DNA from 3 places in the Bacteroides cellulolyticus genome. Region 3 is predicted to be linked to each of the others. Evidence: riboswitches for the same ligand, from Rfam matches in the RefSeq annotation. Region 3 holds a riboswitch; each other region holds the start of a gene.

Region 1 (6,946 bases), on a different contig from region 3:
CAGATTGTGAACGAATCAAGGCAGACATCACAGAATATATGATGAACAACCTTAAACTCGAACTTTCTGCTGAGAAGACACTCATAACTCACGCAAAAGAGAACGCTAAATTCCTCGGTTTTGACATCACCGTTAGGACATTGGATGTGTTTAAAAGGAACAGCAAAGGAATCAAAAAGCGAGAATTTGTTGGAAAGGTCATGCTTATGCTCTCTTCTGAAACAGTGAAAAAGAAGCTTCTTAGCTACGATGCTGTAAAGTTTACGAACGTAAACGGCAAAGATGTATGGAAGCCAAAATCACGGGAGAAAATGGTCGGTATGAAACCCGAAGACATCCTTGCACAATTCAACTTGGAAATCAAAGGCTTCTACAACTATTACTGTATAGCCAACAATGTTTCGTCAACATGTGCCGATTTCGGCTACATTATGGAGTATAGTCTTTATATGACTCTTGGTCAAAAATTAAGAAGACATGTAGGGCAAATCAGAGACAAGTACCGTAAAGGCAAGAATTTTGTCATCCCATATAAGGATGCAAAAGGCAAAGAACGGTTCAGAACACTCTATAAAGAGGGATTCAAACGTAAAAGCTCATTAACGGACGATTTTCTCGACCGTACCCCATGCACTATGTATGTTCCCAAACCAAGCCTTGCAGAAAGGTTGAAACAGCAAACCTGTGAAATGTGTGGTGCAACTGACACTAACGTCGTAATGCATCATATACGCACTCTTGTTGGGGTAAAGGGAGAAACTCCATGGGGCAAGTTGATGTTGTCGAGACATCGTAAGACGCTTGTAGTGTGTGAATCTTGTAATGCTATAATTCAGTTTCATGGGAAATAATGTGAGCTTACTAATGGCAAGCCGTATACACGGAGACGTGTACGTACGGTTTAGGGGCAGGTATGCGGAAACCTGCCGCCGTAAGGCGGTAAGGCGCTGCATACCGAGCCTACAAACTAACTTGCAGGAAGCGAGACCGGAGCTGTGGCAAAAACTGGAGCGAGAAAATTCGCGTCCGGCAATCGAGGAGGGCGAGCATTTCAGTTTTGCCCCAGTCGATACGATGATAAGGGATAACCTGTGGATTTGTCCGATTACGCCGAAATATCAGAATGACGCCTACTATTCCATCACGAAGAACGAAATCATCGTACCCGAAAAGGAGCAGTTCAAATCGGGAGAATCGTTCTACGGGACACTGTTCCACGAGATGACGCACTCCACCGGAGCGGAAAACGTACTTGACAGGTTCAAGCCGACTACTTTCGGTTCTCCTGAATATGCCCGTGAGGAACTGGTGGCAGAGTTAGGCAGCGCACTGGTCGCACAGCGTTACGGCATGACCAAGCATATCAAGGAGGACAGTTGCGCGTATCTTAAAGGTTGGCTTGATGAGCTGAAGGAATCGCCACAGTTCATCAAGACAACGCTTCTGGACGTGAAAAGGGCAACCTCGATGATTACCCAGAAGGTGGATAAGATAGCGCAAGAACTGGAACAAAATGTCGGCGAGAAGCAGGAAAACGGAGCGGCAGCAAAGGAGAATACATTTTATTCTTCTGTTGCGTATCTCCAATTTTCGGATGACACGAGGCAGCTTGACGAACTTCGGGAGAAAGGCGATTACGAGGGATTGCTGACGCTTGCCAAGGAGTATTACGACGGCAATGGCATCAACGAACAGCATACTTATTTATCGGCCACGAACAACAAGGGTGACAGCCTTATTGCCGAGGATGAGAATTTCGCTGTCGTGTACAACGGGAGTGTCGGGGGAACCTACGAGGTGATGTTGAAATTCACGGAGCAGGAAATCCGAGACCATATCCGGCGTTACGGTGTCGATATCGCCGGAGATACAATAAAAGGGGTTGCCAGGGAGATGGCGGCGGAACAGTTCTCCGCTTTGGCGTATCAAAAGATTCCGGCCTTCGAGATGCCGAACGGTGAAGTGCTATATGTCGAATATAACAAGGAATCCGATACGCTTGATGTCGGGCAACCCACCAATGCCGGGCTGGTCGCGCAGCATCGTTTCCCTTACGACCACAATGTCGGGCTGGATGCCAATCTGCAAGCCGTGAACGAGAAGCTGAACGAGCTGGAAGAGTATCGGGCAGAACTACAAGAGGCAGAATACGGCAGCGGTATGCGCCGGTAAGGATGGAAAGAAAAAGATGCGGAACTGGTTGGCTCCGCATCTTTTTTGCAGTTTATTTCCCCAACAAACCGTCTATCATAGACTGTAAATTTGCTATGTCGCAATACTGGTTACATCCCCCTCGGTAGTCCTTTCCATTTTGAGCTGTCCGTATCAGAAACGAATCGAGTTCAATTCTTACGCCGCTGCCCATTCGTGACAGACCGGAAGAGTGGCTGATGTAAACGAACTTGCCGTTGCGCTCAATGAAGCAGGAGGTGTCATAATGCCCTTTTGAATTGGAAGCCACCTTTGCACCAACGGCTGCGGCATATTTGGAAATCTCACGCACCAATGCTGTCTGGAAACTGCGGTACTCTTTTGAAACATAGTCTCCTGCATCTGCAAGTATAGCGTCCTGCCATTTGGTATAAAAATTCTGTGCCATATTGATATTTATTATTATTCGTTCCGCAAATAACTTTTCCATTTCTCGCCGTCAATGGTCAGTTTGCCCATTTCCCAATCGTATTCCACTTCCGGTATATTGGTATAAGGGAAATGAACGGTGTAGCCTATCTGTCCGTAAGAGCAATGCAGAGGGGTAACGCAAATCTCCCAACCGAAGTAAGATTGCGGCGTGCAGTATTTTCGCCAGTTGAAACGACCTGCGGCAATATTGCCGCAAAGTCGTTTGAGTATGTCGTTTGTTGTCATTCTGTACCTCCTTTGCTGAGTATGGTGAGTTGTTCGGGACGGTCTGGAAACCAATAAGCATCACTGTCGATATATACGCATCTATAGCCATTCCAAGGTTTTCTGAAAGCTAATACTTCTTTGGGGCCAAATACCACCCCGTAGTCGTTTGTAAACGCCACCATATCGCCTACAGCCAAATCACTGTCTGTTTCCATGACTTCGGACAACCGGCTGAAAAACTCCATGCCCTCGGCTTCACGCTCTTTCTTCCAGCGCATAAACTCCTCTTTGTGGCTTCTTGATGAGCCAATAGGTAATAACTCCGATGCCAAAACCTCTGTCTCGGAAGAGCTTGTTGAGATTAAGATGATGCTGTCACTATCCACTTTTTCGGGAGTTGAGATAATTCGACATTCTATATCATTATCGGCAGTGTGCCAAAAAAGGAGGTTGCCTTGCTTGATGAAATCGTACTTGCTCATTGTCTTTTGATTTATTGTTTTTTTTATTTCCCTTTTCTTGAAGCCTTTTGACTTCGCCCAAAGGGGTTGTTTTCATGTGCGTCACAAACGGGGGGATGCAAGAACGATGAGCAAGGAACCTGCAATGAAATTTTATGAAATACCGTCATCTCCGATTACGGAAAGTTGTCGTCAAATTTTATTTCAGGTAGCGATAGCGGTACTTGGGCAATGTTCGTCCACCGTACCTTTGCACACGAAAACAGACCTGCGGCGTATGTCGGGGCTGTGAAGGGATTATACCCTTAAAACAGGAATATACCGGCTGTGAAACCGGTGGCGGAAGCTCTGCAGAGCATATTTATAAAAGTAACCGGGGAGCCTGTGCAAAAAAGAGAGCAACCACCCACTTTTGAGGCGGGTGGTTGCCAATGTTTCGGACAAACATCAGAAGTGGTAATCAACAACTCCTCCGATGTAGAGTATCGTTCCCGGTTCAAGCCTACAAACAAACTCCATAAACGTAAAGGACTGTTCGGCAAAAGACTGCAGCCATCGCCATCCAAATAGAAATGATAGGCGACATCCAACGGATTTTCCACTGCCTGTTTGAGATAATAGGTCGAACCCCATTCCAACATATTATCTGCCGTAAGAGCATTCGCTCTTTTTTTGATATTGGCGACATACTCCTCTTTCCATTGCTCTATTCCACCATTATAGCGCATGGTGTCATCGGATATAAGCTCGAACATTCCTTTGGGCAAGGCATGATTGACCAAATTGGCAATATCCTCTTTACGGTCTTCCTCGTCTATTTCTGAACAATAGTCATAGAAGCTCCCGTCTCCTTGCTGGAGTGTGTCCTCATTCAGATAGTTTTCTTTGTCTATCGGCTCCGTTGAAATTTGAAAAATCCTGCTGTGCATAATTGTAAATTTTAGATTGTCAAATATTTTCTTTTTTTTTCCTTTTCTTGAAACTCTTTTGGCTTCTCGTCGGGGAATGATTTTTATGCAGGACTGACAGCGGGAAAAGGACGGATAAGGCAAGTAAACAGTGTACGGGATGAAACGGAATACCCAACCGCCCAATGTAAGAGCACAGTCAGGCTCGTCCGACTATGCCCTGCAACGAGGTGGGGAGTGAAAGTCAATCTTCGATTTGTGGAAGGCTGCCGTGAAGAATATCCGGGAACCGTTAGTGAAAGCGATACTTGACGACCAGACGCACGCTGTACCTTTGCATATAAAATCTCTCCGAAGAGAATTGCCGACGTGAGATGAAAAGAGACCATAATTGAGAAACGCTATTATTCATAAGGGGAAAAGACTATTCGTGGTTGTTATAAATGCTTGATTAACATGAAAATACAATTCGCGCCATAAAATAATCCTTTCTTGAAATAAAAATCACAGAAAAAGAAACAAGATTAAAAAATAACCATTAACTTTGCACCAGTCAAGTTTCCAATCGAAGCGTCGAACGGAATTAAAAGGGAATCCCGGTGAAAATCCGGAGCTGTACTCGCAGCTGTAAGTCCTATTAAAGTTTATCGCACTCTTTGCCACTGGTGAAAGCTGGGAAGGCGCGATAAGCGGGATGAGCCAGAAGACCTGCTTGATGAGATAGATTTAGTGACCACGGGATAATTGGCATTAGATTAAAATGAACAGAGGCTCGTCCACAGGCACCTATATTCTTTTTGATAACCGATTTCTCATTCGTTGCAAATCTGTCGCAATAAAAACGAATGTGTGTTTAAACTTTTTGTTTAACTTTTAATAATTAAGTTATGAAATTCCCATGAGATAAAAAAATCACGCCAAAGAGAATGTAAATAGTCAAGCTGAAGTTACCTTTGTATAGTGTAACCCTAAATGTATCAGTTATGGCAGAAGTGACATTCCCTCAGTTGATACAGCGTGCTTGCGGTATCGACGTCCATATGAAGGTTGTGGTGGCGACAATAGACGGAGTAGGCATCCAACGTGATACCCGCTCATTCAAAACCTTCACGAGTTCTTTGAATGAATTGAAAGAATGGCTATTGTCCAATGGTGTAACGCATGTGGCAATGGAGAGTACCGGTGTTTACTGGAAACCTGTTTATAAGGTTCTTGAAGATTCCATTCCCGATGTCTGGATAGTCAATGCCCGTCACATTAAGAATGTTCCTGGTCACAAGACAGACAAGATGGACAGCGAATGGATCTGCAAGCTTCTTCTGGCAGGTCTTCTCAAACCGAGCTATATTCCTCCCAAGGAGCAGCGTCAGCTTCGTGACCTGACCCGTTACCGGAACAAGCTTATTCAGCAGATAGCTTCAGAGAAGAACCGTATGATGCGTATTCTTGAAGACTGCAACATCAAGCTTTCAAGTGTTGTAAGTAACACAAGCGGTACGACAGCTACTTCTCTTATTGATATGCTTTGTGAAGGTAAAGTCCTTACTCTTGATGATATAAAGTCAGTTTACCACGGAAAACTGTCAGCCAGTCCGGAAGAGTTGTTGGAAGCGTGTACCGGTTTTGTTGAAGAGCATCACATTTATCTTCTTCAGATGATCCGAAAGGATATAGACCAGACTCAGACTTTAGTTGATGATTTGTCCGAACGTATAAATAGACTGTTGTCCAAGTACGAGAATGTCCTTGAACTTCTCAGGGAGATTCCCGGTTTTAGCACCAAGGTTGTAGAGGATCTGGTTTCTGAGATAGGTCTTGACATGTCCCACTTCCCTTCAGAAAAGCATCTTTCGTCCTGGGCCGGTCTTTCTCCGGGCAACAACGAGAGTGCGGGCAAAAAAAAAGCGCACGAATCACTCACGGAAACAAACAGGTAAAGGCGGTAATCACAGAAGCCGCATGGGCTGCGACCCGTACAAAGAATACGTTTTTCAGTGAGAGATACCATCGTATAGCTGCCCGCAGAGGAAAGAAACGTGCCTTGATTGCAGTGGGACATTCTCAGTTGATATCCGTTTATCTTATACTGAGTACGGGAGCCCGTTACCATGAGCTTGGTGCACAATATATGCAATCCAAGATAGAGCAGAAACGCAAGGTATATTTGTCTTCCGAACTTAAAAAGCTTGGATACAATGTCTCGCTTACTAAAGTTCCACAAGCAGTAACACCCAATTAACAATACAGACCAAAGGCCGACTTTTACTGGAATTACCATAGTCCGAAAATGAAATTGGTCTCAACAGCTAAGCGCCAAAGATTGTGACTTATGTACACGTGTATGAAACTTTTAAATTCTTAGCTGTTTCTATTTGTCATCGTATAATAGCCGCATTTGTGTTTTCATGAATGCTAATCTTTCTTTTGTCAAAATACTCGGTTTTATATCAATTTTAGTATAAACCTGTCCTACTTTATGTGTAGGACGCTTAATATTTACGTATGAAAAAGGTTCTTATTTTATTCGTGTGTTTAATTGCGTTCTCTTTTAGTAATTTGAATGCTCAGAGTCAATGGTCGTTCGGACCACGTGTTGGTGTCGGATTCTCCAGTAGATATGGTGATAATGGTTATTATTCCAAAATGTTAGGCGGTGTGTTTGGAGAATACAGAATCAAAAAGTTTGCAACAGAACTTGATGTTTTATTTACCAAACAAGGAGAAGGT
Region 2 (6,946 bases), on a different contig from region 3:
CGGTCTGAAGACTAAAGCAGACCTGTATATAGTAAAACCGTTCGACATAACCCTTCTGAAAGCCAATATCAGCAATGTTCTTGAAAACAGAGACCTGATAAGGAAAAGGCTTCAGGAACTTATAGTATCCCTGCCACAACAAAAAGAAGATACGGACGAGAATTCTATATCATCAGAAGAAAATGACGTGCCGGAAATGATTTCCACACTTGACGAAGAGTTTATCCGTAAAGTGACCGGACTTATAAAAGAAGGACTTGGAAAAGGTCTGAATGTGGATACCTTATGTGCAGCCGTAAACATGAGCCGTACAAGTTTCTACAACAAGATCAAAGCACTTACAGGTGAACCTCCAGCCGAGCTTATCAGGAACATACGTATGCAGGAAGCTGCCATATTACTGAAAACAAAGGAATATACCGTATCAGAGGTTTCAGACATGCTCGGATTTGCCGACCCGAAATATTTCGCAGATACATTCAAAAAATATTACGGTGTTCCTCCTAGAGATTATATGAAATCAGTTAATAACTAAAAACAGAGAAATAAGCTAGTTCTTAATTAACGACATGATATATCTAAATTATTTTACAATATTCTTCCGAATAGGACTATTCACAATAGGAGGCGGTTATGCCATGGTTCCACTGATTGAAGCGGAAATAGTTGATAAAAGGAAATGGATAAAAAAAGAAGAATTCCTTGACCTCATGGCATTGTCGCAAACAGTTCCGGGAATATTCGCCGTCAACATCGCAATATTCATAGGGTATAAACTGCGTAAATTCTGGGGAGCATTCTTCATGGCTTTAGGAACAATCATGCCATCATTTCTGATAATACTGGCCATTGCACTATTCTTCAGGCAGTTCCAGCATCTGGAGCCTGTTGAAAGAGTATTCAAGGGCATACGTCCCGGAGTAGTGGCATTAATTGCCGCACCTACTTTCAAAATGGCTAAAACCGCACGTATCAACAGATACAATATATGGATTCCGGCAGTATCTGCACTGCTTATATGGCTGCTCGGCTTCTCGCCTATCTACGTAATTATTCTGTCAGGACTTGGCGGATATATTTACGGGCGATATAAAAGAAAAACTGAGGATAAAAGCAAATGACAGAGAGTTGAAAGTCAGTAAAAGCCACACCCAAATTCTTAATTATTAACTTTTAATTTTTAATTTACAACATGATATTCCTACAACTATTCTATACATTCTTCAAGATAGGTCTCTTCGGATTCGGCGGAGGCTATGCAATGTTGTCCATGATACAAGGTGAAGTTGTGACACGTCATGACTGGCTCAGTTCTTCTGAATTCACAGATATAGTTGCCATCAGCCAGATGACACCCGGTCCTATCGGTATAAACTCTGCCACATACGTTGGTTATACAGCTGTAGTTAATGCCGGCTACTCTCATGGAATAGGCGTTTTAGGTTCTGCCATAGCAACATGTTCTGTAGTCTTGCCTTCATTCATCCTGATGATATTGATAAGCAAATTCTTTTTGAAATATCAGAAACACCCTGTAGTGGCTTCTGTATTCGACGGGCTACGCCCAGGAGTAGTGGGACTTTTAGCATCTGCAGCCCTTGTACTGATGAATACCGAGAATTTTGGTTCGGACACTTACAGCATAATAACGAGCATAGCGATTTTCGCTTCAGTGTTCATCGCTTCACACAAATATAAAGTCAATCCTATACTTCTTATCATACTCTGCGGCATCGCTGGATTTATATTATATTGACACATCATCTAATTACTCATAGTATCTGAAGATTGCATTCCATATATAGTAAAAATGCGAAAATAAAATAAATGATTTTCAATTTTCCGTTTTTTTCATATATTTGCAATGTTTTGTTCCAATATGCCTATTTACAGGATGAGGATGAAAAGGGAATCGGGTGAAAATCCCGGACAGTCCCGCTGCTGTAATCTCCACAGAATAAGGATAGCTTAATATCTGTTTAACCACTGTCAAACTTGATGACGGGAAGGTAAAGCCATCCGGAGTAAGTCAGAAGACCTGCAAAACAAGAAATCATACCACAGCATTCTCGAGGAAAGAATGATGCGGATACATGTAATTTTTGTAAGATACTTATTGAGTAAGAAATGGGCAAACTGAATTATGTTGTCCACAGGTACGCTGTAACTGTACTGTTTTTATGTCCGATAATGGTATCTATGGCACAGAAGAACAACACAGACAGCATCACCGGTAGGATACACCAAATTCCGGACGTTACTATCAGTGCGAGAAAGACTCCATCAGCCTTAATGGCAACGTCACCGCTTCAGATACTGAAAAAATCAGAGCTGGAGCGTATGGGAGTGTATGATGTAGCCGAAGCCGTAAAACACTTTTCGGGAGTTAATGTAAAAGACTACGGAGGTATAGGAGGACTGAAAACTGTTTCCATAAGAAGTATGGGAGCACAGCATACAGGAGTTATATACGATGGAGTAAGCATAAGCGACTGCCAGTCTGGACAAGTTGATATTTCAAGGTACTCTCTGAGTAATGTATCAGAACTTTCTCTTACAATTGGTCAGACTGATGATATATATCAAAGTGCAAAAGCTTTTGCCTCGGCAGGAGTTCTCAACATAAAGACTATAACACCTGACATAGAAAAAGGTAAATACAGTATTAACGCTTCCTTCAAAACCGGCTCATATGGTTTGATTAATCCCTCTGTAATGTATAGCCATAAAATAACCAATAAAACTGGTCTTTCATTTTATGGAGATTATCTGCAAGCCGACGGTAACTACAGATTTAAATTATGGAACGGAAACCAACTGATTGATGCAAAAAGGAACAACAGCGACATACGTTCTTACAGAGCAGAAGCAAATCTGTACTCATCCATTACCTCCAAACAAGACCTACAAGTAAAAGCATACCTATTTGACTCAGAAAGAGGACTGCCGGGAAGTGTGGTTTACGACAATCCTTATTCTGCTGAAAGACTGTACGATAGAAACTACTTCGGACAAGTGCGTTACGAAAACAGATGGAATAAACGGTTGAAAATGCAGGTACTTGGAAAATTCAACTACAGTTGGAATAGAGACTATAACGACAAGTCATCCGGAATAACAGACGACCGATACAGACAGACAGAGACCTATCTGTCAGCCACCGTAATGGGCAGTCCGATAAAAAATCTTTCTTTCTCATTTGCACAGGATTTTGCATATAATTATCTGTACACTAACCTGAGAGATTGCCAGTTTCCTGAAAGATTTACTGTACTGAGTGCTTTGGCTGCCAGATATGAACGTACCAACTTCTCAGCTTCGGCTTCACTGCTCAACACATACATAACAGAGAATGTGAAGATAGGTAAAGCTGCAAATGACAGGAAACGTCTGTCTCCTGCGGTCAGTATATCGTGGAAACCTTTACGTCAGCACGGATTAAGGATAAGAGCCTCGTATAAGGATATATTCAGAACTCCTACATTCAACGACCTGTATTATCTCCTTATAGGGAATACCAATCTTCGTCCGGAAACCACACGACAGGGAAACTTCGGAGTGACATACAATAGATCGGACTCTAACAGACGATTCAGATTCCTTAGCCTTTCAGCTGATGTATATTATAATAAGGTCAACGACAAGATTGTTGCAGTTCCCACCATGTTTGTGTGGAAAATGATGAATGTCGGTAAAGTTGAGACTATAGGAACAGACATAAACATATCATCGGAATACAGTCTGACAGACAAAATAAACCTTTATATCACAGCTAACTATAACTTTATCCAGGCAGAGGATATAACCGACCCTGAATCAAAAACATGGAGAAACCAGATTGTATATACTCCAAAACATTCAGGAGGAGGAAGTCTCACAATAGAGAACCCATGGGTGAATATTACATATAATGTAACCTTTGCTTCTGAGAGATATACTCTGGCACAAAACCTTCCTTCGTACCGTATTGAGCCATATTCCGATCATAGCTTATCGGCATACAGATTTTTTTCCTGGAAAAAGCACAAATTCAAGATTCAGCTGGATGCATTAAATCTGAGCGGAAAAAACTATGAGGTCATAAGATTTTATCCTATGCCGGGAAGAAACTATAAAGTATCACTGAGTTATATTCTATAACAGATAAAACTCTATGAATAAGAATATTAAATCATTAAACAACAACAAATAAAAACAGAACATTATGAAATTGAAATTCATTTATCTTACAGCAGCTATGTTTCTTATCACTGCAATGACATCATGTAATAACGATGAACCGGGAATTGATGGTGGAACAGAAAAACCTGTAATCACCACAGGAGCATACATAATTAACACTGGCAACTGGGGTGCCAATGACGGTTCAATACAATGGTACGATATAGACAAAGGCACAGCGTCATCTGATATTTATGCAGCAAGTAACGGCAAAGGAATAGGTGACCTTCAGGACTTATGTGTTTATGGCTCTAAACTATATGCAGTAAGCACCACTTCTTCAAAAATAGAGATACTGGACAAGGAAGGAAAAATAATAAAAAGCATGCCACTTACAACGTCCGACAATAAACCTCTGCAACCAAGATTTGCCACAGCAGGCGACGGATTTGTATTCTTTACTGCATACGACGGTACTGTTTCCAAACTTGATACCCTGTCTCAAGAAATAGTTTCTTCTGTAAATGTAGGGGATTATCCGGAGGGATTGTCATACACCAAGGGAAAAATCTTCGTAAATATCTCCGGATATGGTATGGGAAATACAGTTGCGGTAGTAGATGCAAAGACCATGACCAAAGTCGAGGATATTACAGTTTTGCTTAATCCTTATACGCAAAGCATTGTGGGTAGCGACGGATTTGTGTATATTGTATCAAATGGTAACTATGCCGGATCTGAAGGACTAGAAGAGGAGGATTATATCTACGGAACTATGCAACGTATAAATCCAGATACATATCAGGTTGAGGAACTATGCAACGCTTCATACATAGCCAACAATGGCGACAAGATGTATATTCTCTACTCTGAGTTCCATCTGCCGGAAAGAGCAAAGTGTTTCGTATATGATATCAAGACCAGTAAAGAGACAGAATTCGTAAAATTCAGCGACATACCAAACCCAGGCGGTATAGCTGTTGACCCTGAGACAGAAGATGTGTACATAATAAACCAGCCATACGGAGCGTTGAACGACGTATATGTGTACGACAAGAACGGCAACAAAAAATCTCAATTTGAAGCCGGTCAATACACTACAGGAATACGTTTTGTAACAGAATAAAAGCCAAAAGAAGAAATATCTGCATCATTATTATAATGAAGAAATCATTTTTACTATCTGCCAATATAGTAACATTAGTCCTGCTTCTCTCTGCATGCAGCGGAGGAAGCAGGACTTCCTCGCATTCTGAAACTCCTGTCGATACAGTAAAATTCAGTTATGCGGAAAACATCAGAATTCTGAAATTCAAGGATTATACCAAAGTGGAACTGCGCAATCCATGGGATACACTGAAAACTCTGCATACGTACATACTGACAGACAGAGACAATACCAACACCGGCAATCTGCCCGAAGGAACTATAGTTCGTACTCCTTTAAATAATGCCATTGTTTACTCATCTGTTCACAACTCCCTCTTGGCCGAAACAGGAGCTATCAAATCCATAGCCGGAGTGTGCGACATTCAGTATATCAAGCATCCACAGATAAAGGAGATGTACGAAGGTGGCTTCATAGCCGACTGCGGCTCTTCAATGAGTCCCGACATAGAAAAGATTATCGACCTCAATGCCGATGCGGTACTGCTCTCTCCTTTTGAGAATAGCGGCGGGTACGGAAGAATAGAAAGTATAGGAATACCCATCATAGAATGTGCCGACTATATGGAGACATCTCCCCTAGGCAGAGCAGAATGGATGAAGTTTTATGGACTCCTTACAGGTAAAGAGGAAGAGACTGACTCACTGTTCAGAAAAATAGAGAAACAATATCTCACTCTGAAACATATGACAAAAGATGTCCACGACCGCCCTACTGTGATTACTGAATTGAAATATTCATCTGCATGGTATGTTCCCGGAGGAAGAAGCACCATGGCCAGGATGATAAACGATGCCGGAGGAGACTACATATTCAGCTATACAAAGGAAAGCGGCTCAGTGCCTATGTCGTTCGAGACAGTTCTGGACAAAGGTCAGAAAGCTGACTTCTGGCTCATAAAGTATAATCAGAAACAGGATAAGACATACTCCGAACTGAAAAACGACTACTCTCCATATACCAATTTTGACGCGTGGAAAAATAAACGTATCTTTGGATGCAATACCTCGTACGTAAACTTCTACGAAGAGACGCCTTTTCATCCGGAGACTCTGCTCAGAGACCTGATTATAATCTTCCATCCGGAAATTATGAAAAATGAAAAGACACAGTATTATACAGAATTGAAGTTTTAACTGTTGATTTTGATTACTCGTCTATTAAAGAATAAAATTTTGAGAAACAGGAATACCATATATATCGCACTGCTTGCCATCCTGACTGTAACCCTTGCCGCCATAAGTCTGTATTATGGTTCAGTCAGTATTCCGGCATCTGTGGTTACCGATATACTTTCAGGTGGAGAGGCGGAAAAATCCAGCTGGACTTACATAGTCCTGCAGTCGCGTGTACCACAGACCATTACCGCTATACTAACCGGAGCCGCACTTGCCGTTTCCGGACTTATGCTGCAGACTGTATTCAACAATCCTCTGGCAGATTCATCCATACTGGGAATAAGTTCCGGCTCCAGTCTCGGAGCCGCACTGGTAATACTTGGTATGGGAGGAAGCATAACGGTATCTACCATCAGTCTCGGCGGATTTCTGTCCGTCATCGCTGGAGCCATGGCAGGCGCATTCGCCATAATGGCATTCATCCTGTTTCTATCCACAC
Region 3 (6,946 bases):
CCAATGCCCTCGTCGTTCATTACTTTCACTATTTTTGCTATGGCTTTTACGTTTTTCTGCGCCTCACCGTCCAGTTCTACGTATGTGATGTGTCCTCCAAGGGTAAGTGCATGGAAAGGAGCCTCGCATTTAATTTTGTCAACGATGTTGATAGGCTCTTTTACATCAACATGGAATGAATTGACGTAATAATCTCTGTCATTTACTCCTTCTATAATACCATATTTGCGCTTGTCCATCTTTGTGAATCTCCCAGACAGGCCTTCTGCAGGAGTGGCAAGGACAGAATAGTTAAGATGATATTTCTCTTTATATCTCTTGGCTACTTCGTTCATTTTCTCTACAGCTTCGTAAAGGGTATCCCATGATTTTTTGTTGTGTCCGTGTCCCTGGCCGTAGAGTGCAACCATTGCGTTGTGACCTCCGATGAAACCTATACCAAGTGTTCCCTGATTCAGTATGTCACCGACTTCTTCATTAGGGTTTACATCGCAGCCACCTTTCCAAACGTTGTTGCCCATCATGAACGGGAACTGTCTTGCCAAGGCTGTCTTCTGATACTGGTATCTTGAATAAAGCTGTTCGGCAATCATTTCTGCCATCTCTTCTACCGACTGAAGGAATACTTCTTTGGCTTTTTGTTCAATAGCCTCCTTGTTGTTTGAATCGATAATACTTTCTGCCTTAATTCTTGCTTCAATAGCCAGTCTTGGCATGTTCATCGTGGTGAATGACAGGTTTCCTCTTCCCAGTGATGTCTTTTCTCCATTAATGTTTTCGAATACTCTTGTGCGGCATCCCATTGTGGCAAGCTCGTATTTATATCTGTGTGGATCATCGGCTCTCCATAATTCATGTTTGTTGAATGGTGTATCAAGGAACATGAAGTTAGGGAATAAAGCCTTGGCTGTGGTACGGCATGCTTTTAGGAAAAGGTCGAAGTTTGGTGCCTTGAACTGTAGTTTTCCTTCCATTGCGGCATCGAAGTCGCTCATTGCAAGCTGATAATCCTCTTCCGAATATGATACTCCATCCTTTATCTTGAAAATTTGTATCGGGAATACAGGAACTTCACCGTGAGCTCCAAGACCCTCTATTGTAGATTTAAGCAACTCTTCTATAACCATTCTTCCTTCTGCCGACGTATCTGTACCATAGTTTATAGAACTGAAAACTACTTGGTTACCGCCTCTTGAGTGCATCGTGTTAAGGTTGTGGATAAAACCTTCCATCGCCTGGTGGGTATCTTTGCGAGTACGTTCGTTTGCCTTGTTTAATATATGTTCCAGGTCTCCCTTTTCTATGCTTGCACCTATGGATTTTAGCTCTTCTATAAGGTTGTTTTTATCATCTTCAGACGGGATTATTGTCATGAGATGCTTTTTTACGCAATCTTTCAGAGTCTCTTCTGTTATGTCAATGCCTTTCATTTCCATAAAGAAAGACATGATTGAAGCTACACTCTTCTGGTAGCTTTTCAGGACTCCTTTGGCCATAAAGAAATCGAATGCCGGTATTGCTTGTCCTCCGTGCTGTTCGTTCTGGTTAGTCTGGAAGATTATTGTAGCAAGAGTGGCATAACTCTGTATAGACTGTGGAGTACGTATACTTCCGTTCTTTGTGTGAAATCCTCTCTCGAACAAGTCTTCCAGGTCATACTGTATGCATGTGGTAGTCTTTGTCGGATAATAGTCCAGGTCGTGAATATGAATATCACCCAACTGGTGCGCCTCCGCATATTTTTTAGGCAGAAGGTACTTGTAAGTATAGTCTTTTGTAATTTCAGATGCAAAAGTCATCATCTGCCCGGCCGGAGTATGGCTTGACATGTTGGCGTTGCTAAGGTTGACATCATTCTTGTCGATAGCCACAATACCATCCATGATATGTTTGATTTTCGTCTTGCGGTCGCGTTCGGTGTTTCTCCACTGCCTGTAGATGATATATTTTTTCGCTACTTCCGGTCTTACTTTCATCAATTCCATTTCTACAAGGTCCTGTATTTCTTCCACACCTATGGTAGGTGTATTGAAATGGTTGATTACCCTCTGTGTTATTTCATCGATAAGGGTTTCGCAGTCTGTAAGATCTGATGCTACGAAAGCTTTTGTAATGGCGTTGTAGATTTTTGCAGATGAGAAGTTTTCCCGCTTCCCGTCTCTTTTGATGATGCAGATGTCTTTTGTTTCCATTTTTTTGTCTTTTAAATCATACAATTGTTTGTTTTTTCTTTTCAGGGCAGGTCTTCTGACTGATCTTTCCGCGGAACACCTTCCCGCCAATGAGGCAGTGGTCGGAATAACCTTGTTCCGTTTCATCAAGAATCACAGCAGCGGGTACTGTTACCGATTTTCACGGTATTCCCTTTTGAGACTGATGTCACTCTGAAAAGGTATTGCAAAGCTATAAACAAATTTCTGAAATAAAAAACATCAAAATGTTTGGAATTTACAAAAGTGGAAATTTTTAATTCTTAAAAATGCTCTAGAGCGGTCTGTGAGCGAAGTTTGTGGAAAACTATATTTGATGTAAATTTAAAATATATTAGATTATTGGTGATTTTGTTTTAGGTTCTGCTTTAATCTTGTGGGAATTTATCATCCTGTAGATTTCAATAATACTACAGGATGATATAAATTGGGATTATATTATTCATCGACAGGTTTCAAGCCCATCTTTTTGGCTTTTTCCATCATATATTCAAATGCTGCATCGTGTTCGTTAGGTATTACACCGTCCAAAATAGCATCTTTGATATAACTTTTCAAGTCACCTATTTCGCGGCAAGGCTGTAAGTTGAAAACTCTCATAATCTCAGCTCCATCTACAGGTGGTTGGAAATTTCTTATCCTGTCTTTTTCTTCAAGGTCTTTCAGTTTTTGTCTTACAAGCTTGAAATTGTCCAGGAAACGTTGTTTTCTGGCTTCGTTCTTAGAGGTGATATCCGCTTCACACAGACACATCAGATCGTCAATATCATCACCTGCTTCAAAGAGTAGTCGTCTTACTGCAGAATCAGTAACTTCTTCGTCGGCTATTACTATAGGACGCATGTGGAGGCTCACCATTTTCTGGACATATTTCATCTTCTCGTTCATTGGAAGTTTCATTTTCCTGAATATGTCCGGTATCATCTTCTCGCCGATGTAGTTATGGTTATGGAAAGTCCATCCGGCTTTCTGTTCCCATCTTTTTGTCTTAGGTTTGCCTATGTCATGAAGCAGGGCAGACCATCTGAGCCACAGATTGTCTGTAGCTTTCGATATATTGTCGAGTACTTCAAGCGTGTGATAAAAATTATCCTTATGGGCTCTTCCGTTTCTTGTCTCTACACCTTGAAGAGCACATAGCTCAGGGAATATAAGTTCCAGAAGCCCGCATCTGTCAAGATCTACGAATCCTTTCGACGGTATAGGTGATAATATTATCTTATTCAGTTCGTCTGCTATACGTTCCTTTGATATAATCTTGATACGTTCCTTATTTCTTCCTAAAGCTTCGAATGTCTCGTCCTCTATGTAGAAGTTCAGCTGTGTGGCAAAACGGATACATCTCATCATTCGCAGAGGGTCATCGCTGAATGTTATGTCCGGATCAAGAGGGGTTCTTATGATTCTGTCTTTAAGATCCTCCATACCGTCAAATGGGTCAACCAACTCGCCGAAACGGTCTTTGTTCAGGCAGACGGCCATAGCGTTTATTGTAAAATCGCGTCTGTTTTGGTCATCCTCCAGTGTTCCGTTTTCCACTATTGGCTTTCTGCTGTCGTGGCTATATGATTCTTTTCTTGCACCTACAAATTCCACTTCGATGTCTCTGAACTTCACCTGTGCTGTTCCGAAATTCTTGAACACCGAAACATTAGCTCCTTTGCCTAATTTTTTGCCTAGTGCCTGTGCTATTTCTATACCGCTTCCTACCACTACCACATCAATGTCCTTTGAATGTCGTTTCAGGAATATATCTCGCACATAGCCTCCTACTACATAGCATTCCAACCCTAGTTCGTCTGCAGTTTCGGATATTATACTAAATATTTTATCGGAGAAATGTTCTTTTAATTCCATATATAGAAATCTGTTGTTTGAAGTGCAAAGGTACAAAAATGTCTTTTTTCTGCAATATATAAACATAAATAGGAAAGTGAATATTACAATTTATACGCAATATTCACTTTCCTATATGGTTATAATAATAACTTTATTTGTACTATTATATCTTTACATTTATTTTCTTTCCGCTGTATGTAATGACTTTTTCTTTTCCGTCGGCTGTACGTATGGTAAAGTTACGTTTGGTCAGCATACCGTTATATTCACCTTTACGTGCATCAATTGTGAGAATACGTTTTGTGTCGTTCCATTTCATTTGTATTTCAGTGTATGCTCCGGATTCATAATTGTAATTGTCACCTTCGTCTTCATAAAGTGTAAATGTTCCGTCCGCTCCCGGATATACGTTTATTATCAGATTATCCCATTTCTTCTCGTTTGTATATTGCACATCCGGACCTATAGGTATGATGCTTCCTGCACGGACAAAAAGTGGTATTCTGTCAAGTGATGTCTTGATTTTCAATTTTTGTCCACCGTCGAAATCCTCGTTAGTCCAGTAATTATACCATTTGTTTCCTGAAGGAAGATAAACTTCCATTTCTTTAGACTGTGTAAAGTCAACATTTAATGAAAGGTTTACCTGATTGTTTGTTGTCTTATTCCATCCTTCGTTCTCTTTTAAGATATTTTGTTTTTGTTCAGGTGTGTATTGAGCGTGAAGAACAGGCGCTACGAGGAATGCTTTTCCGAACATGTATTCGTTACCTATTTTCCAGGTGTTTTTGTCATTCAGGAAATCCATGTAGAGGGCACGCATAAATGTTGACTGTCTGTGTGAAACCTCCCAGGCTGTAGAATAGATGTAAGGCAGTAGGGAATAACGTAATTTCACAGCATCTACCAATGCGTCATAAACCGGTTCGCCGGCTTTGCCGTACCAGAAAAATTCACGAGGAGTGTCGGCACCGTGACTACGCATCATCGGACAGAAAACTCCGAATTGTAACCAACGTACATAAAGTTCCTGATACATTGGGTTTCTTGTGGCACTGGCATTTCCATTAGTGTTATATGAGCCGGCGAAAAAGCCTCCCAAATCAGAATTCCAATGTGACATTCCTGTGAGTGAGAAGTTAAGTCCTGCAGTTATTTGTTTACGGAACATATCCCATGATGACTGTACATCGCCAGACCATACGTTTGAGGCATATCGTTGTTGTCCGAGGAAGCCTGAACGGGTTAATATGATAACACGTTTGTCGCTGGTTTCTGCACGCTGATGGTCGTAAACACCTCCAACAGTCATAAGAGGATATGCATTGCGTACGCTGCGGTATGAACCTAAGTAAGTCTGGCGGTCAAAGTCGCTATCTTTCCAGTTGAAATGGTCTGGTTCTGTTGAATCCATCCACCATCCGTCCATACCTAATTGGAATATACCTTTGTTAAGGTAATCCCAGTAAATGTCACGTGCCTTAGGGTTGTAACAATCGTAAACTCTAACTCCTGATGGATATTCCATGTTTGGCGGCCAGCCTTCAACTCCTGATTGTGGCCATGTCTCTATGTTGAATAAGAGTCCTTCTTTATCTAATGTACGGTATGGTTTTGTTGCCGGTCCGAAAGAAGACCATATAGATATCATCATACGCGCGTTCATTCCGTGTATGCTGTCAATCATGGCTTTGGGATTGTCAAAAGACGGATTGCGGAAGTCCATTGCATTCCACAGATAGTTATGTCCCCAGTATTGCCAGTCTTGTATGATGCAGTCTAATGGAATACCTAATTCTCTGTATTTTTTTACCACACCTACAGTTTCTTCCTGGCTTTTGTATCTTTCCTTACTCTGCATAAATCCGTAGCTCCACAGTGGCATCATCGGTACTTCTCCTGTCAAAGCACGTACTTGTGCTATAACTCCGTCGGCAGAACCACCATACATGAAGTAGTAATCAATACAGTCTCCCACCTCGGAACTGAATGAGGTTTCATTTTCGTTGTCTGTATAAGTAGTCGCGGAATAATTGTCCCAAAATACTCCATAACCTTTTGTTGACTGAAAGATAGGTGACACATCTTCAACATTACCTTGAATTAATACTTTACTCATGTTGCGTTGCATCATCTGTCCGTTTTGTAACTGTCCCAGACCGTATAGTCCTTCTTCCTTATCTGTAATAAATCCCTGATAAACGGTATATGTATCTCTATCGGCATCCTTCATCGGAGTAAAAGGCTTTGAGTTTTCATTCTCTTTCAATAGAACAGTACCGTCTGTTTTGGCATAGGTTATTATACCATTTTCTGTATTGAGAGTAACAGTCAGTACAGGGCTTTTCATTACAATCTTGCTGTTGTCTGATGTGGCGATTTTTACTCCGGACTTATTCGGCTTTGCAATAACGGAGAGACTTTTCTTTTCTACAGTCTTTCCTAGCGGTGTCTTTAAAATTCTCAGACTGTTTGGAGTGAACCACTGAACTTCTACATCTATTTTTTTTTCATTGATGGAAGTCTTTATGCCGTTTTCTGTTTCCTGGTATTTTTGCGACCATACAAAAATCGGCAATGAACATAATGCTAAAATCAATAAACTTTTTCTCATGGTTTGTATGTTTGATTAAGAGATAATTTAATTACACTTTAAAATGTGGATTCAATGTTTTTCGTACATGCAAAATTATCATGATGGCATAAGAAAAAGTTGTAAATATGTTGCAGATAACAATATATTGGTTGAAATTTATCAATGCTTTTTCAGTTGTTGGACGTATTGTGAAGGACGTACACCAAATTCTTCCTGAAAACATTTACACAGATAACTTGAAGTGCTGAAGCCAACACTGTCTGCCACTTCGGCAACAGTATAACCTTTTTCCAGCAGTTGT

The links. Region 3 has a riboswitch for cobalamin ahead of OCV82_RS09350 (anaerobic ribonucleoside triphosphate reductase). Riboswitches for the same ligand answer to the same signal wherever they lie in the genome.
Region 1: another riboswitch for cobalamin. It lies ahead of OCV82_RS06595 (IS110 family RNA-guided transposase); the one in region 3 lies ahead of OCV82_RS09350 (anaerobic ribonucleoside triphosphate reductase).
Region 2: another riboswitch for cobalamin. It lies ahead of OCV82_RS04150 (TonB-dependent receptor plug domain-containing protein); the one in region 3 lies ahead of OCV82_RS09350 (anaerobic ribonucleoside triphosphate reductase).

What each region holds. Positions count from the first base shown of each region.
Region 1 covers NZ_JAOQJJ010000004.1:201,456-208,401, forward strand. Annotated here, with positions in the region: gene OCV82_RS06565 (reverse transcriptase/maturase family protein) at 1-851, shown strand, start outside; gene OCV82_RS06570 (zincin-like metallopeptidase domain-containing protein) at 865-2,172, shown strand; gene OCV82_RS06575 (hypothetical protein) at 2,225-2,599, opposite strand; gene OCV82_RS06580 (hypothetical protein) at 2,614-2,868, opposite strand; gene OCV82_RS06585 (hypothetical protein) at 2,865-3,332, opposite strand; partial or broken gene OCV82_RS06590 (hypothetical protein) at 3,759-4,240, opposite strand; cobalamin riboswitch at 4,758-4,949, shown strand; gene OCV82_RS06595 (IS110 family RNA-guided transposase) at 5,203-6,156, shown strand; gene OCV82_RS06600 (hypothetical protein) at 6,261-6,458, shown strand; gene OCV82_RS06605 (porin family protein) at 6,722-6,946, shown strand, end outside.
Region 2 covers NZ_JAOQJJ010000002.1:219,172-226,117, reverse strand. Annotated here, with positions in the region: gene OCV82_RS04165 (hybrid sensor histidine kinase/response regulator transcription factor) at 1-535, shown strand, start outside; gene OCV82_RS04160 (chromate transporter) at 570-1,121, shown strand; gene OCV82_RS04155 (chromate transporter) at 1,193-1,756, shown strand; cobalamin riboswitch at 1,853-2,060, shown strand; gene OCV82_RS04150 (TonB-dependent receptor plug domain-containing protein) at 2,128-4,140, shown strand; gene OCV82_RS04145 (YncE family protein) at 4,205-5,287, shown strand; gene OCV82_RS04140 (ABC transporter substrate-binding protein) at 5,323-6,465, shown strand; gene OCV82_RS04135 (iron ABC transporter permease) at 6,505-6,946, shown strand, end outside.
Region 3 covers NZ_JAOQJJ010000008.1:80,350-87,295, forward strand. Annotated here, with positions in the region: gene OCV82_RS09350 (anaerobic ribonucleoside triphosphate reductase) at 1-2,192, opposite strand, end outside; cobalamin riboswitch at 2,221-2,402, opposite strand; gene OCV82_RS09355 (CCA tRNA nucleotidyltransferase) at 2,649-4,067, opposite strand; gene OCV82_RS09360 (glycoside hydrolase family 31 protein) at 4,213-6,663, opposite strand; gene OCV82_RS09365 (helix-turn-helix domain-containing protein) at 6,805-6,946, opposite strand, start outside.